One region of the Micromonospora sonneratiae genome, then DNA from elsewhere that is predicted to be linked to it. Evidence: riboswitches for the same ligand, from Rfam matches in the RefSeq annotation. Region 1 holds a riboswitch; the other holds the start of a gene.

Region 1 (7,689 bases):
TCGTGCTCGGCGCCGAACCCTTCGTCCAGCCAGGCGGTACCCAGCACCACGTCCCGTACGGTCGCCTCGGGGTCGAGGTCGAGCGTCTGCGGCAGGGCGGCGACCCGAAGGTCCCGCCGGTGGGTCACCCGGCCGTTGTCCGGCTCCTCCGCGCGGGTCAGCAGCCGTAGCAGGGTGGACTTGCCGGCCCCGTTGAGCCCGACCACGCCGATCCGGTCGGCGTCGTCGAGCCCGAGGGAGACATCGGTGAGCAGCTGCCCCACCGCGCCGTAGCCCTTGGACACCCGGTCCAGGTTGACGATGTTGGCCACTACTCACACCTCCCATGGTCGAGGCGTCCCCACACCGCGCTGGGCCGACCATCATGATCGACGCGGTGTCGCCCAGCGACACCGGCACGGGAGGACGCCTGAATTCAACAAGGGTACGCGGAACGTCCCCCGAACTACCGGTCAGACCGCCCGGCAGCCAACCGCTCAGACCACCCGAGCCCCGGCGACCGGGCCGTACGCGGTGTGGGCGGCCCGGCAGACGCCCGAGGCGGACAGCTCGGCGGCGATCCGGCTGGCGTGCGCCCCGTCGGCGGCGAGGAAGACACACGTCGGTCCGGACCCGGAGACGATGCCGGCCAGCGCACCCGCTGCCTCGCCAGCCGCGAGCGTCGCGCTCAGGGCCGGCCGCAGGGAGAGCGAGGCCGCCTGGAGATCGTTGCCGAGTGCCTTGGCCAGCACCCCGGGATCCCGCTGCCGGAGTGCGGCCAGCAGGCTGTCCGGGCTGCCCAGCGGCTCCGGCGCGGCCCGGTCGGCACGCAGCCGGTCGAGTTCCCGGTAGACCGCCGGGGTGGAGAGGCCACCGTCGGCGACCGCCACCACCCAGTACCAGGAGGTCGGGCGGGCCAGCACGGGGCTGACCGCCTCACCCCGGCCGGTGCCGAGCGCCGTGCCACCGTAGATCAGGAACGGCACGTCCGAGCCGATGCCGGCCGCGATCCCGGCGAGTTCGTCGCGGGACAGCTCGGTGCCCCAGAGGGTGTCGCAGGCGACCAACGTGGCGGCGGCGTCGGCGCTGCCCCCGGCCAGCCCGCCGGCCAGCGGGATCTGTTTGCGCAGGTGCAGCCGGGCGTGGGCGGGCACCCTGGCGTACGCGGCCAGGGCCCGGGCCGCCCGGATCACCAGGTTCGACTCGTCGAGGGCCAACTCGCCGGTGCCCTCACCCTCCATGGTCAGGGTGAGGGTGTCGCCGCGCCGGGCGGTCAACTCGTCGTAGATGGAGATCGCATGGTAGACGGTGCTCAGCTCGTGGTAGCCGTCGGGGCGTACCGGGCCGACACCGAGGTGCAGATTGATCTTGGCGGGTACGCGGACCTTGACCGGGCCGGCCGCTCCCCGTCGCTGGTGGTCGTCATCGTCGTCCGGCCGCCATGCCTCGGTCACGAGGCAGTGCCCCGGGCCCGAGGCCGGAAGCCGACCGGAGACCCCGGAATCAGTTCCTCGGCCGGTTCGTGGCGCCCGTCCACCGACTCGTGAACGGCGGGGGCCACCGGCTGCGCCGTCACGGCGTACACCTCGTCATGGGCACGGCGTCAGACTACTCGGCGGCCCGCGTACCCGATGGAGCCGACGCGGCGATAGCGGCGAACTGCTCGACGGTGAGCGACTCACCACGGGCACCGGGATCGACACCGGCCGCGACGAGCGCCGTAGCGGCCCGATCCGCGCCCCCGGCCCAGCCGGCCAGCGCGGCGCGCAGGGTCTTGCGCCGCTGTGCGAACGCGGCATCGACCACGGCGAAGACCCGCGAACGCGGTACGTCCGTCCGGGGCGGCTCGCGCCGGGTGAAGGCGACCAGACCGGAGTCGACGTTGGGTACCGGCCAGAAGACGTTCGGCGGCACCCGGCCGGCGCTGCGGGCGGTGGCGTACCAGGCGAGCTTGACCGACGGAATGCCGTAGATCTTGGAGCCGGGTCCGGCGGTCAACCGGTCCGCGACCTCCTTCTGCACCATCACCAGACCGTGCCGCAGACTGGGCAGCTCGGCCAGCAGGTGCAACACCACCGGTACGGCGACGTTGTAGGGCAGGTTCGCCACCAGCGCCGTCGGCGCGGGGTCGGCCAGATCAGCGGCGCCGACCCGCAACGCGTCGGCCTGATGGACGGTCAGTCGGTCGACGGCACCGGGTCCGGCGTGCGCGGCGGCGGTCGCCGGCAGCGCACCGGCCAGCACCGGGTCGATCTCCACCACGTGTACGTGCGCGGCGATCGGCAGCAACGCCAGGGTGAGCGAGCCGAGTCCCGGGCCCACCTCCAGCGCGACGTCGTCCGGGGCAAGCCCGGCCGCGTTGGCTATCCGGCGCACCGTGTTCGGGTCGTGCACGAAGTTCTGACCGAACTTCTTCGTCGGGGTCACGCCCAGCCGGGCCGCCAACTCCCGGATCTCGGCCGGACCCAGCAGCGGAGGAAGGAGGGACCCCTTCCGGTCGTCGTTCTCCGCGGGTGAAGGGTCCCTTCCCGACCCTTGTGGCGTCACCATGGACCGAAGACCCGCTCGCCAGTGGCCGAGATAGCCGTACACAGCTCGGCCACGTCCGCACCGGTCGTCTCGGCCAGCGACCGTACGGTCAGCGGAATCAGGTACGAGGCATTGGGCCGCCCCCGATGTGGCGTCGGGGTGAGATAGGGCGCGTCGGTCTCCACCAGTAGCTGGTCCGGTGGGGTCACCCTGGCCGCCTCCCGTAGCGCAGTGGCGCTGGCGAAGGTCACCGTGCCGGCAAAGCTGAGTACGTAACCGCGGCGTACGCATTCGGCGGCGAATTCGGCGTCGCCGGAGAAGCAGTGCATCACGACGGTCTGCGGGGCCCCCTCCTCGTCGAGTACCCGCAGTACGTCGGCGTGCGCGTCCCGGTCGTGGATCACCAGTGGTTTGCCGTACCGCTTGGCGATGGCGATGTGCGCGCGGAAACTGGTCTCCTGCGCTGCGCGCCCCTCCTCCCCGGTACGGAAGAAGTCCATCCCGGTCTCGCCGATGCCCCGGACCCGGTCCTCGGCGGCCAGCGACTCGATCTGTCGCAGTGCCTCGTCGAGGTCGTCGAGCCTGGGTGCCTCGTTCGGGTGCAGCGCGACGGTGGCGACCACGGCCGCGTACTGCCGGGCCACCTCGACCCCCCACCGGGACGACGCCACATCGACGCCGACCTGGACCAGCCGGTCGACGCCGACCCCGGCGGCCACCTCGATCATCGCCTCGACCGGATCGCCGGGTCCGACGGGCGGCCCGGCCACCCCCGCCTCGGCAACGGTGATGTCCAGATGGGTGTGACTGTCTATCACCGGGCGGGGCAGCGGCTCGGGCGCGGATGGAAACTCCCCCGCCCGGCGCGCTGCACGTTGGCGGCGAGACTCGGCTTGATCGCTCATCACCGTCAGCATCACATATCCAACTGCACCGCCCACCGGACCCGGTGCAGTTCCCGGCGGACCCGGGCCGGTTCCGACCGGATGGGGACCCGGTTCTGACCAGACCGACGGCGAATTTCCCGCAGACCCCGCTCCGGGTGCCGCCACGACAATGCCTACGCTGCGTGTCGATTACCTCCCGGCGAATACGGATTGTCAACATTGCGAATCCGCTCCGCACAACAGGCAGCATTGCGGGACGCCGATGCGTCAACAAGCCGACACAGAGCGAGACGGTAGTGGAATGGGCTTCCGCACAATGCGTTTTCCGGCATCGGTTAAATAGATTGCCAGCGCGGCGGTCAGGTAGGCTCGCGGGCGGTCATCGCCAGAAGGCACGGATTCGGGGTGCCGGCGAGGCTGCCGCCTAATCGCCGTACGGGGCGAATCGGGGACCCGCGTCCATGGGGTGAATCCGCAGCAGCGGTAGGGGCCACTTCCGCCCCGAACCCGTCAGCTAACCCGATCGGCGGCCAACGGAAGGAAGGTATCTTGACCGCACCCCTGCGCGGTTGGCTGACATTTGCCTTGGCTCTACTGGCCTCCCTGGCCCTGACGGCGCCCGCCAGCCCGGCCTGGGCGGAACCCGACGAACAAGCGCCGAACGAGACCGAGACGCCACTGCTACGCGACGTCCTTGAAACCACCGGCCGGGGCTACATGCAGGCAAAGGCCAGGCTGGACCAGTCGAAGAAACGGGAGAAGACCCTCGCTTCCGAACTGCAGAAGGCCCAGGAGCAACTCGACCTGCTGACCCCGCAGGTCGCACAGATCGCAGCCGAGGCCTACCGGCAGGGCAAGGTCGGCACGCTGGCCGTACTGCTGAACAGCACCTCGCCGGACTCGTTCGTCGACCGGGCGACCCGCCTCGACGAGATAAGCCGACTGAACAACCGGAAGCTCTCCCAACTCAACGCGGCACGGGACGTGGCCGCCCGGGCCAAGGCCGCGCTCGACGCCGAGATCGTGGAGCAGAGCAAGCAGGTCGCCATCATGGCGAAGCAGAAGAAGGACGCCGAGAAGGCACTCGCGCTGGTCGGTGGCATGAGCGTGACCGGCGGCGGCTACGTCAGCGCCACCTCACCGGTGGCGAAGGCCGCACCGCGTACGGCCAATGGCGAGTGGCCGAACGAGTCGTGCAGTCAGGAGGACCCGACCACCAGCGGCTGTGTCACCCCGCGCACCCTGCACGCCTACAAGGAGACGAAGCGGGCCGGCTTCAACCGGTTCGTCGGTTGTTACCGTCCAGGTGGGCCGTACGAGCACCCCAAGGGCCGTGCCTGTGACTGGTCGCTGCAGAAGTCGGGCTTCTCACCCTGGAACACCAAGGACGAGCTGACGTACGGCAGCAACCTTGCCGCGTTCCTGGTCCGTAACTCCGACCGGCTCGGCATCTACTACGTGATCTGGAATCGGCAGATCTGGTTCCCGGCGACCGGCTGGAAGTCGTACAGCGGGCCGAGTAACCATACGGACCACGTACACATGTCTCTGCTCTGAGTCCGCCAGCCCTCGACGGCGGCGAAACGACGGCGCATCTCCCCGGATGTCCACCGGGGAGATGCGCCCTTTCGTTGCAACTGGCAGCACGTCTCCGTGCGCCGTGGGTCAGCCGCTGAGCCGGGCCAACTCCTCGTCCACGATCGACGGGTCGAGCTTGCGGAAGACCGGCTTCGGGGCCGCCAACGGCCGGCCCGCCTCGATCGGGACCGACTCCCATCGCGCGCCGACGGAGTAGTCACCGGTCAGCACCGGGTACGACGGGCCGCCGTCCAGGTCCTCGACCTCCACGATCGACGGCATCGGGGCGTGTACGCCGGTGCCACCGAGCAGTTCGTGGATCTTCTGTGCCGAGTGTGGCAGGAACGGGGTGAGCAGCGTGTTGGCGTCGCTGACCACCTGCAACGCGACGTGCAGGATGGTGCCCATCCGGGGCTTCTCCTCGTCGCCCTTGAGCTTCCACGGTGCCTGGTCGGAGAGGTACCTGTTCGCCTCGGCCACCACCCGCATCGCCTCGCCGATCGCCTGCTTCTGCCGGTGCTTGCCGATCAGGTCGCCGACGGTTGCGAACCCGGCCCGGGCGACGGCCAGCAGCGCCTCGTCCGCCTCGGTCAGCCCGGCGGCGTCGATCGGCGGGATGCCGCCGAAGTTCTTCGCCGCCATCGAGATCGACCGGTTGACCAGGTTGCCCCAGCCGGCAACCAACTCGTCGTTGTTGCGGCGCAGGAACTCCGCCCAGGTGAAGTCGGTGTCGTTGCTCTCCGGCCCGGCGACCGCGATGAAGTAGCGCAGCGCGTCGGCGTCGTAGCGCTCCAGGAAGTCGCGGACGTAGATGACCACCCGGCGGGAGGAGGAGAACTTCCGCCCCTCCATGGTCAGGAACTCACTCGACACCACCTCGGTGGGCAGGTTGAGCGGGCCGAGGTTGCCCGGCTGGCCGTCTCGGTCACCGGCGCCGGAGTAGCCGAGCAGCAGCGCCGGCCAGATCACCGAGTGGAAGACGATGTTGTCCTTGCCCATAAAGTAGTAGCCGAGCGCGTCCTTCCCCTCGCCGTCGGCCGACCACCACTTCCGCCACGCCTCCGGGTCGCCGGAGCGGCGGGCCCACTCGATGGAGGCGGACAGGTAGCCGATGACCGCGTCGAACCAGACGTAGATCCGCTTGTCGGACCGGTCGCGCCAGCCCTCCAGCGGGATCGGCACACCCCATTCCAGGTCGCGGGTGATGGCCCGGGGTTGCAGGTCGTCGAGCAGGTTCCGGGAGAAGCGCAGTACGTTGGGCCGCCAGCCCTCCCGGGTGTCCAGCCACTTCGCCAACGCCTCGGCGAACGCGGGCAGGTCGAGGAAGAAGTGTTCGGTCTCGACGAACTTGGGCGTCTCACCGTTGATCTTGGAACGGGGATTGACCAGGTCGATCGGGTCCAACTGGTTACCGCAGTTGTCGCACTGGTCGCCCCGGGCACTGTCGTACCCGCAGATCGGGCAGGTGCCCTCGATGTAGCGGTCGGGCAGCGTACGGCCGGTCGACGGCGAGATGGCGCCCATGGTGACCCTGGGCACGATGTAGCCGTTGCGGTACATCGTCTCGAAGATCTCCTGTACCACGGCGTAGTGGTTGCCGGTGGTGGTACGGGTGAACAGGTCGTACGACAGGCCCAGGCCGTGCAGGTCCTCGACGATGATCCGGTTGTAGCGGTCCGCCAGCTCACGCGGGCTGACCCCCTCGTTGTCGGCCTGCACCTGGATCGGGGTGCCGTGCTCGTCGGTGCCGGAGACCATGAGCACGTCATGTCCCGCCATCCGCATGTACCGGCTGAACACGTCGGAGGGAACTCCGAAGCCGGAGACGTGGCCGATGTGGCGCGGGCCGTTGGCGTACGGCCAGGCGACCGCAGCAAGAACGTGACTCATGGTCGTCAAGCCTAATGACCGACGGCTGGCGACCGCGAACGGATAGCGCCACCGGCCGCAGCCCTGCCGCCGCATCCGACCCGGCCCGCCACCTCCGCACTCTTTGCCCGATTTACCACCGACACGCACCGCGTTCTACCGCATCGGAACAGTCACTCGTTGTCAAATGGGCGATGTGACTGGGCCACCGACAGACCACCAACCGGGCGCCGGGCAATCCGATGACCTGGTCTCCCTCATCGAGCCCACCACCGGCGCGCCGCTCGGCGCGGTCCCTCAGCGGGTCCCGGTACGGGTTCCGCCGGAGTCGCCGGTCCCGATCCGGGGCACCGGCCCCGGCCATGACGAGGGCCTTCGGGGACAGGGTGAACGCCGCCTGTTACGGGCGGCGACGCCGGAACAGACACCCGCCGACGAGCCGGCCTTCTGGCTACCGATCGAAGAGGTCCACTGGGACGGAACACCGGTACGGAAGGACCCGAAGGCGCGATTCGGCTGGCTCCGGTTCCGGCGCGAACCCGGCCGGCGTACGGACAGGTCGCCCCGGCCCCCCAGACCACCCCGGCACGCGGTCACCGGACTGGCCGGTCTGCTGTCGCTGACCCTCCTGACCAGTTTCTTCGCCTGGGTGAGCGCCGAGCCGCTCTGGCTGGCGGTCGGCCGGGGCGAGTACGGCACCGTCGTCGTGACCGGCTGCACCGGCAACGGGGTCAAGCTTCGCTGCCGGGGCACCTTCGTTGCCGCGAACGCGGCGTTCACCGTCGTGGACGTAGCCCTGGCCGGGGTCGGTCCGGGCAGTCGACAGGCCGGTTCGAGGGTCACGGCG
Region 2 (7,689 bases), on a different contig from region 1:
CGTGTACTGCAACGGAGAGATCGGCTGGTACGGCACACCGGCCGGGTAGGCGGCCTGCTCCGGGTACGCCCGCCCGTAGACCGGGATGGTCGCCCTGCCGGGCTTCGGCGTCACCACGAAACCGACCGACCACTTGGCGGTGGGAGCCGACGCCGGGTTGTGGAACCACGCCTTCTGACCGAGGTACCAGATCGCCGTCCAGTCACCCTGCCGGTCGGCGATGGCGTACGTCTGACCGGCCGAGCCCCGGGCGCCGTGGTCGGAGATCTGCATGGTGTTCGGGGTGCCGTCGGGCCGTAGCGCGATGTCGTTGACCAGCGGTGCGTCCGGGCTGGGTGCGCTGCGCAGGATCACCGACGAGGAGCCACGCGACGGGCACGGCTCGGTCGGCGGGGCCGGCGGCGACTTGGCGCAGCCGTAGAAGTTCGGCCGGTTGGTGGCGAAGTCCGGGTCCAGGGTGACCAGCCCGGTGTGCGGGGTGCCGGTGCCCCGGATGGGGGCCTTCAGCAGGTCGAGGTAGTGCGACCAGTTCCAGTACGGACCCGGGTCCCAGTGCATGCCCCGGACGGTGCCGGCGACGGTGCCGGGGACGTTGTCGTGCCCGATGATGTGCTGCCGGTCCAGCGGAATGTCGAACTTCTGGGCGAGGTAGCGAACCAGCTTCGCCGAGCTGCGGTACATCGCCTCGGTGTACCAGGTGCCCTGGGCGGCGAAGCCCTCGTGTTCGATGCCGATCGCCTTGGCGTTGACGTACCAGTTGCCGGCGTGCCAGCCGACGTTCTTGGCCTTGAGGTGCTGGGCGGTGTGGCCGTCGCGCGAGCGCATCGTGTAGTGCCAGCTCACCCATTCGGGGTCCTGCGCCAGCCGGGTGGTGCTGTCGAAGTAGCCCTCGGCGTCGTGGATGACGATGTACTCGATCTTCTGCTGGGCGGGTCGGTCGCCCAGGTCGTGGTTGCCGTAGTTGCCCGGGTCGGAGCCGTCGCCGAGCAGTTGGTAGGGGGCCGGGAGCCACTCACAGGAGATCGTGGTCGGGCATTCGAGCCCGTCCGGGCGCTCGGGCTTGCGCAGGCCGAGCCGGTCCAGCCAGGACCGGGCCGGGGCGAGCCCGGGGTGCGCGGCGAGGCTGACCCGGTGCCCGTCGTCGGTGACCCGACTTGTCCCCGTACGGATGGTGTCGTACACCTCGTCGGCGAAGACCGCGGCGGCTTCGGTGGTGTCCGCACCGGAGTACCGGGCCACCGCGCCGTACCAGGCCGCAGGGTCGCTGGTGCTTCCCGTCGGTCCGGCCAGGGCCTTCTGGTACGACGACAGCAGCGCTGCGCCGCCCCGGATGTTCGCCTCGGCGTCGGACCGCAGCGACTCCTCGCCGGTGCCGGTGAGCGTGGCGGCGGCGTCCAACGTCTGTAGTGCCGTGCTGCTGGGCGCGCCGACGCTGGGGTGCTGTGCGGTCAGCCTGGGCCGGGAGTCGTCACCCCGGGGGTCCTCGTCCTCGGAGTGGTGATGGCCGTTCGCGGGCAGGCCGGTCACGTACCGGGCGTCGGTGAGGTGCATCGGGCCGTACCCGCCGCCGGTGCTCGGGGTACCGGCGTTGGTGTCCCAACGGGACTGCAGGTAGGAGACGCCGAGCAGGACGCTCTCGGGTACGCCGTACTCGGCGGCGGCTGCCGCGTACTCCTGTTGGCGGGGGCTTGCGGTCGGGGTCGCGGCAGCGGGACCAGCCGGCACCACCACCGTTGCGGCCCCCACCACGACGGTGCTGAGCAGTATTCGCCGGCCTACCGGCACTTTCGGACGGTGCATCGAACCTCCATTCGGTGGATCGTTCTGGCCGTCACCCTCACCCCACACAGGTGCATCCGTCAATAGGTGCCGCAATCTATGGGTGAGTTGCAAGAAACTTTCAGATAGCGAACAGTCCGTGACCAGGGAGTGCACGTAGCGAAGTAGATGTGGTCGCGGGGTTGCGGCCGATGTGCGAAGCTCCCTAGTGTTGAGGATCGTCGAGACGGCGGCAGTTCGCCTAACCGGGGCGGCACCGGCTCGATACCGCCGAATCGTTGTCTGCGCATGAATGAGCCGGGGACCCAGGGCAACACCGGGGTGAATCCGCGATCACGCGGTAGGGCGCATCTCTTCCCGCCCGAACCCGTCAGCTAACCCGGTAGGCGGTAAGGAAGAAGGAGTACGGACGCCCGGTGGCACCTCAAGCCTCCCGGCTACGGCCCGCATCGTCGGCGCACGCCGACGCAACGGCGGCGAAGCCGCGTAACCGCTGGTCCCCCCTCACTGCCGCCCTGGCCGCGATCGTCGGCGTCGCCGTGGTGCTCGTCGGCTCGACGCCGGCGATCGCCGAGCCGTCGGTGACCGAGATCGAACGGCAGATCGACGAGGCGTGGGAGAAGCTCGAACCGATCATCGAGAAGCACAACGCCACCCGGCAGGACCTGGCTGCGAAGAAGAAGCAGGCCGATGCGCTGGGCAGGAAGATCCAGCCGCTGGAAGTCCAGATCGAAGCCGCACTGGGCAAGGTCGGGCAGATCGCCGTACAGGCGTACAAGGGCAACGAGGTCTCCGCGCTCAACGCGATCCTGACCAGTGGTACGCCGACCACCCTGATGGACCAGCTCGGCCTGCTCGACCAGATCGCCCGGGGACAGCAGCGGGACATCCAGGCGGTGGTCGACCTCAGGAACAGCTACGCGGCGCAGAAGGGTCCGCTGGATGTGCTGGTGGCACAGCTCACCCGCACCGAGGCCGAGTTGGCTGCGAAGAAGAAGGAGATCGACGCCGAGGTCACCCGGCTGCAGAAGCTGCGGCTGATCGCGTACGGAAACGGCGCCGGCGGTGCCCTCCGACCGGCACCGTGCCCGTTGGTCTACCCGGGCGGTGCCGTCGGTAAGGTCGTCAAGTTCGCCTGCGCCCAGATCGGCAAGAAGTACCAGTGGGGATCCGACGGCCCGAACACGTTCGACTGCTCCGGCCTGACGATGCGGGCCTGGGAACAGGCCGGCGTCTCCCTGCCGCACAACGCAGCCCGGCAGCGGGCGACGATCCCCAGCGTCAGCCGAGCCAACCTCAAAGCCGGTGACCTGGTCTTCTACAACAACCTGGCGCACGTCGGCATCTACGTCGGCGACGGCTGGATAGTGCACGCCCCGCAGACCGGCGACTGGGTCAGGATGCGCAAGGTCGACGTCGGCAACATCCACAGCTACGGCCGGCCCGGCTGATCCGGGCCAGCCCGCTCCGATCGTGGATCAGGCCCCTTCCGTCGCTCGTCGCGGCCGGAAGGGGCCTGATCCGTTGGCGGGTGGGTGTCGCCTTCGCGGGTGGGCTGTCGGTCTGGCAGGTAGGGTCGCCCTACCGGGCCGCAGGCGGCAGGACCCTCAGCGGGTCGGCCAGGTACGCCAGTTGCGCCAGGACCGGCTCGGCGTCGGTCCGCGTTGCCCCTGGTAGCGCGATCCGTACACCTCCGAGCCGTACGGGTGCTCCGCCGGCGACGAGAGTCGGAAGATGCACAACTGGCCGATCTTCATCCCCGGCCAGAGGGTGATCGGCAGGTTGGCGACGTTGGACAGCTCCAGCGTGACGTGGCCGGAGAAGCCGGGGTCGATGAACCCTGCGGTCGAGTGGGTGAGCAGGCCCAGCCGGCCGAGGCTCGACTTGCCTTCCAGGCGGCCGGCAAGCTGGTCACCGAGGGAGATCACCTCCAGCGTGGAGGCCAGTACGAACTCGCCGGGGTGCAACACGAACGGCTCGCCGTCCGGGACGTCGACCACCGAGGTCAGGTCGTCCTGTTGCCGGGACGGGTCGATGTGCGTGTAGAGATGGTTGTTGAACACCCGGAACAGCCGATCGAGGCGTACGTCGATGCTGGACGGCTGAATCAGCGCCGGCTCGAACGGATCCAGCGCCAGGGCGCCCGCCTTGATCTCGGTGACGAGGTCACGGTCGGAGAGCAGCATCGTGTCACCTTAGCGACTCCCCAGCTGACGACCTGTGTCGCACTACCGATCTCGAACATGTGTTCGATAGAATCGTCGCATGGCTTCCTGGTCCGAATTCGCCGCCGACGATCCCCGACTCGCCGAGGCGATCCGAGCTCTCATGCAGCAGTACGGGCCAGGCTTCGGCTATCTGGCAACCGTGCGAGCCGACGGTGGCCCTAGGGTGCACCCGGTCTCCCCGGTGATCACCGACGACGGGCTCTACTGTTTCATCATCGACTCGCCGAAACGGCGTGACCTCGAACGCGACGGACGTTACGCGTTGCACTCGTTCCCGCCCGAGGAGAGCGACGACGAGGCGTACGTCGCCGGGCGCGCCCGGCCGGTGACCGACCAGGCCAAGGTGGCTCGGCTGGCTGACACACTACGGGCCGGGTCGCATGTGGACTGGCGCCTGTTCGAGTTCACCGTCGACGTGGCGATGCTGTCCCGGCATGGTCACGCCGAGCGTCCCGCCGTGCAGGTGTGGCTCGACCCGGCCGGTGCCGCCAGTCGCCCGAGTTCCGCCGGCACGCTGACCCGACGCATTCGTGGTTCCTGGCGGCACGCCGCTGTGGAACACGAACCGGTGCCGGTCCGCTGAACCGGACCGGCACCGTTCTGCCGTGCTTGCTGATTTCGGTTACGGGGCGCGGTAGCTGTTCCAGGCGTTCAGCATCCGGGTCGCCTGCCCGGCGGTGAACTGGTACATGCAGGAGTCGTACGTGTAGTCCATGAAGTTGTTGATCGGGTCCAGCCCCGGGGAGGAGCAGGTGTTCCGCCCGGTCGGGCACTGGTACGCCGGGGACGCCTCGGCCGGCGTGTCGGAAACCTGGTCACCGGAGCCGGAGCAGCCGCCCTGGAAGGTGTGGTACAGGTTCAGCCAGTGGCCGACCTCGTGGGTGCCGGTGTCACCCTGGTTGTAGTTGGTCGCGGTGCCACCCGGCAGCGACTCGTTCAGCACCACGACGCCGTCGTAGCTGTCCAGGTTGTTCTTCGGGAAGGTCGCCCAGCCCAGCAGGCCGTCGCTGAGCTCGCCGAGGTAGATGTTCAGGGTCTCCTTGCCGCCCCGCCGCAGCTGGCTCTTCATCTGACGTTCCGCGGAGGAGCCGTCGACGATCGGGTACCAGGCCGGGTTGGTGACGCGGTTGATGCTCTGCAACTGGAAGGCGAAGGCAGTGGCCGCACCGCCGGTCGACCCGGCGTACGCCTGGTTGAGCACGCTGATCTGCGAATTGATCATCGAGTCGGGGATGTTGCCACCGGCCCGGGTGCTGTTCTCCTGGATCACGTGCACGACCACCGGGATGGTGACCGTGGCCTGGATGGTCGGACCCATGGCAGCCTTGCTGGCCCGGGTACGCATCGCGGCGGCGAAGTCCGCCTCGCGCTCGCTGATCTGAGCGGCGGTCAGGTGGTTGGGGTCGTGCTTGCCGGGCGCGCCTGGCTTGGCCTTGGCGGTCGAGTCGTGGACGTCGACCGGCTCTGCGCACTCGACTTGTGGGCTGCTGCTGGCCATTGCGGCGGTCGGGGCGATGGTTGCCGCCGTCGCGCTGATCAGCAGGGCGAGAGAGGTGGATGCGACTCCGGCTTTGCGCCAGGTCAGCGGGTTGGAACGCAGCCCCATAGGTCTACCTCTTCCTCCCAGCGGCGTGACCGGGGGTATGTCACGCCGGGCTCTTGAACGTGGGGAGGACCGTAACATCTTCATCGATAAACTTGAAGACATGGATTTGTTTCGGAAACGTGAACGGTTGGCAGGCAAAGTGCCGTGGGCCGGTCCTGGTTGGGCAGACATCACCGTCAGGGGCGGGCGGACCGCCTACGTCATGGCCCGGTCCCTCTTCCGATGCGGGCAGCAAGCCGCCGTGAGGGTCGGCCATCACAGCCGGCCGGCCCTCACGGAACCCTGAAACGGATCTCTACCTGAGTGTCGGGGCGGCTAATTTCCCTAGGACGCCTGGCGGATGGGCATGTCGGCCAGCCATGCGTCGGCCAGGCTGCCGAGGGGGACGTCGAGGGCCTGGCTGAGGCAGACCACAGTGCCGAACGCCGGTGCGGGAAGGCGGCCCGCCTCGATCTTGCGCAGTGTCTCGGGGGAGATGCCGGCTGCCAGGGCCACCTCGACGAGGCTGCGGCCGGCCCGCGCGGACCGGAGGGCGACTCCGAGGCGCTGGCCCGCTGCGATCTGTTCGGCGGTGAGTGGTTGGCGAACCATGTCAGCAGGATACCCCTCCTGAGGTTCCGACCTGGCGTGGTATAAAAATACCCGAGCGTGGTATAAAAATACCGCACATGGAGGGGGAGGCTGTCGTGATCGAGCTCAAGTCCGCCGAGGAGATCGGCCGGATGGAGGTGACCGGCCAGTTCGTCGGCGAGCTGCTGGCCGAGCTGAGCAGCGTCGCCGCAGTCGGCGTCAACCTGATGGACCTCGAACACCACGCCCGCCGCCGGATCAAGGAACGCGGCGCCGAATCCTGCTACTGGGACTACGCCCCTTCGTTCGGCCGCGGCCCGTTCCGCAACGTGCTGTGCCTGTCGGTCAACGACGCGGTGCTGCACGGCCTGCCACACGACTATGTTCTACGCGACGGTGACCTGCTCAGCATCGACATGGCGGTCGGCATCGACGGTTGGGTCACCGACTCCGCGCTCTCCGTCATCGTCGGTACCCCCGACCCGGCCGATCTGAAGCTGATCGAGGCCACCGAGGTTGCGCTGGAGGCCGGCATCACCGCCGCCCAGCCCGGCGGCCGCCTCGGCGACATCTCCGCCGCGATCGGTGAGGTCGCCCGCTCCTACGGCTACGGCGTCAACGCCGAGTTCGGCGGCCACGGCATCGGCCGCACCATGCACGAAGCCCCGCACATCCCCAACAACGGCCGGGCCCGCCGGGGCCTGAAACTCCAGCCCGGCCTCACCATCGCCATCGAGCCCTGGTTCTGCCGCTCCACCGACAAAATCAAGTTCGACAACGACGGCTGGACGATCCGCTCCGCCGACGGCTCCCGCACCGCCCACTCCGAACACACGGTCGCCATCACGGCTTCCGGCCCCCAGATCCTGACCCGCCGCCCCACTCACGGCGTCGTTTCGGCCGACTCCACCAGCAAGCCCGCTACAGCCTCCTGACCCACTGCCGGCGTTCGGGCGCGCCCCAGGGCTTTTCGGGGATGGGCCTGCCGCACCTTCCTGAGCAGGTCCCAGCCGTACGCCTCAGTCCACCACTCAGGCATGCGCGCCGTCCGGCTCGACCGTGTTTCCCAACTCGCCGAACAGCTCAGACCGTCACTGGGCGTCCACTCTGTAGGCGGTAGCCACGGCCGTATCCCGGGTCCACGATTTTCGATAGTCAGCGGTCACCCTCCTGATGTCCACGGACATCAGGAGGGTGGCCGCGAGGCCACCGACCAGACCGCTCCGCCACGGATCTCCCCGGGTGCAGTACTAGCGTGCGCGGAACGCCCGCCACGCCTTGACCATGCGCTGCACCTGGCCGGGGGTGAACTGGTACATGCAGGAGTCGTAGGTGTAGTCCATGTAGTTGTGAATCGGGTCACGGCCCGGCGCGGCGCAGGAGTCCTGCCCCTCGGGGCAGGCAAAGCTCGGCTGCGCCTCGGCCGGGGTGTCCGTTACGGCGTCACCGCTGCCTTCACAGCCGCCCTGGAAGGTGTGGTACAGGTTCAGCCAGTGGCCGACCTCG

Evidence for each region. Region 1 has a riboswitch for cyclic di-AMP ahead of ACFQ4H_RS18385 (coiled-coil domain-containing protein). Riboswitches for the same ligand answer to the same signal wherever they lie in the genome.
Region 2: linked by a shared signal. The riboswitch ahead of ACFQ4H_RS08980 (C40 family peptidase) and the one ahead of ACFQ4H_RS18385 (coiled-coil domain-containing protein) in region 1 are both predicted to bind cyclic di-AMP.

Annotation. Positions count from the first base shown of each region.
Region 1 is NZ_JBHTMP010000027.1:28,363-36,051, reverse strand. It holds gene ACFQ4H_RS18405 (ABC-F family ATP-binding cassette domain-containing protein) at 1-311, opposite strand, end outside; gene ACFQ4H_RS18400 (4-(cytidine 5'-diphospho)-2-C-methyl-D-erythritol kinase) at 477-1,433, opposite strand; gene rsmA (16S rRNA (adenine(1518)-N(6)/adenine(1519)-N(6))-dimethyltransferase RsmA) at 1,588-2,529, opposite strand; gene ACFQ4H_RS18390 (TatD family hydrolase) at 2,523-3,425, opposite strand; cyclic di-AMP (ydaO/yuaA leader) riboswitch at 3,807-3,940, shown strand; gene ACFQ4H_RS18385 (coiled-coil domain-containing protein) at 3,945-4,952, shown strand; gene metG (methionine--tRNA ligase) at 5,061-6,863, opposite strand; gene ACFQ4H_RS18375 (hypothetical protein) at 7,030-7,689, shown strand, end outside.
Region 2 is NZ_JBHTMP010000010.1:82,684-90,372, forward strand. It holds gene ACFQ4H_RS08975 (N-acetylmuramoyl-L-alanine amidase) at 1-1,800, opposite strand, end outside; cyclic di-AMP (ydaO/yuaA leader) riboswitch at 2,038-2,182, shown strand; gene ACFQ4H_RS08980 (C40 family peptidase) at 2,196-3,230, shown strand; gene dcd (dCTP deaminase) at 3,387-3,965, opposite strand; gene ACFQ4H_RS08990 (pyridoxamine 5'-phosphate oxidase family protein) at 4,045-4,590, shown strand; gene ACFQ4H_RS08995 (zinc metalloprotease) at 4,630-5,613, opposite strand; gene ACFQ4H_RS09000 (helix-turn-helix domain-containing protein) at 5,938-6,204, opposite strand; gene map (type I methionyl aminopeptidase) at 6,300-7,118, shown strand; gene ACFQ4H_RS09010 (zinc metalloprotease) at 7,434-7,689, opposite strand, start outside.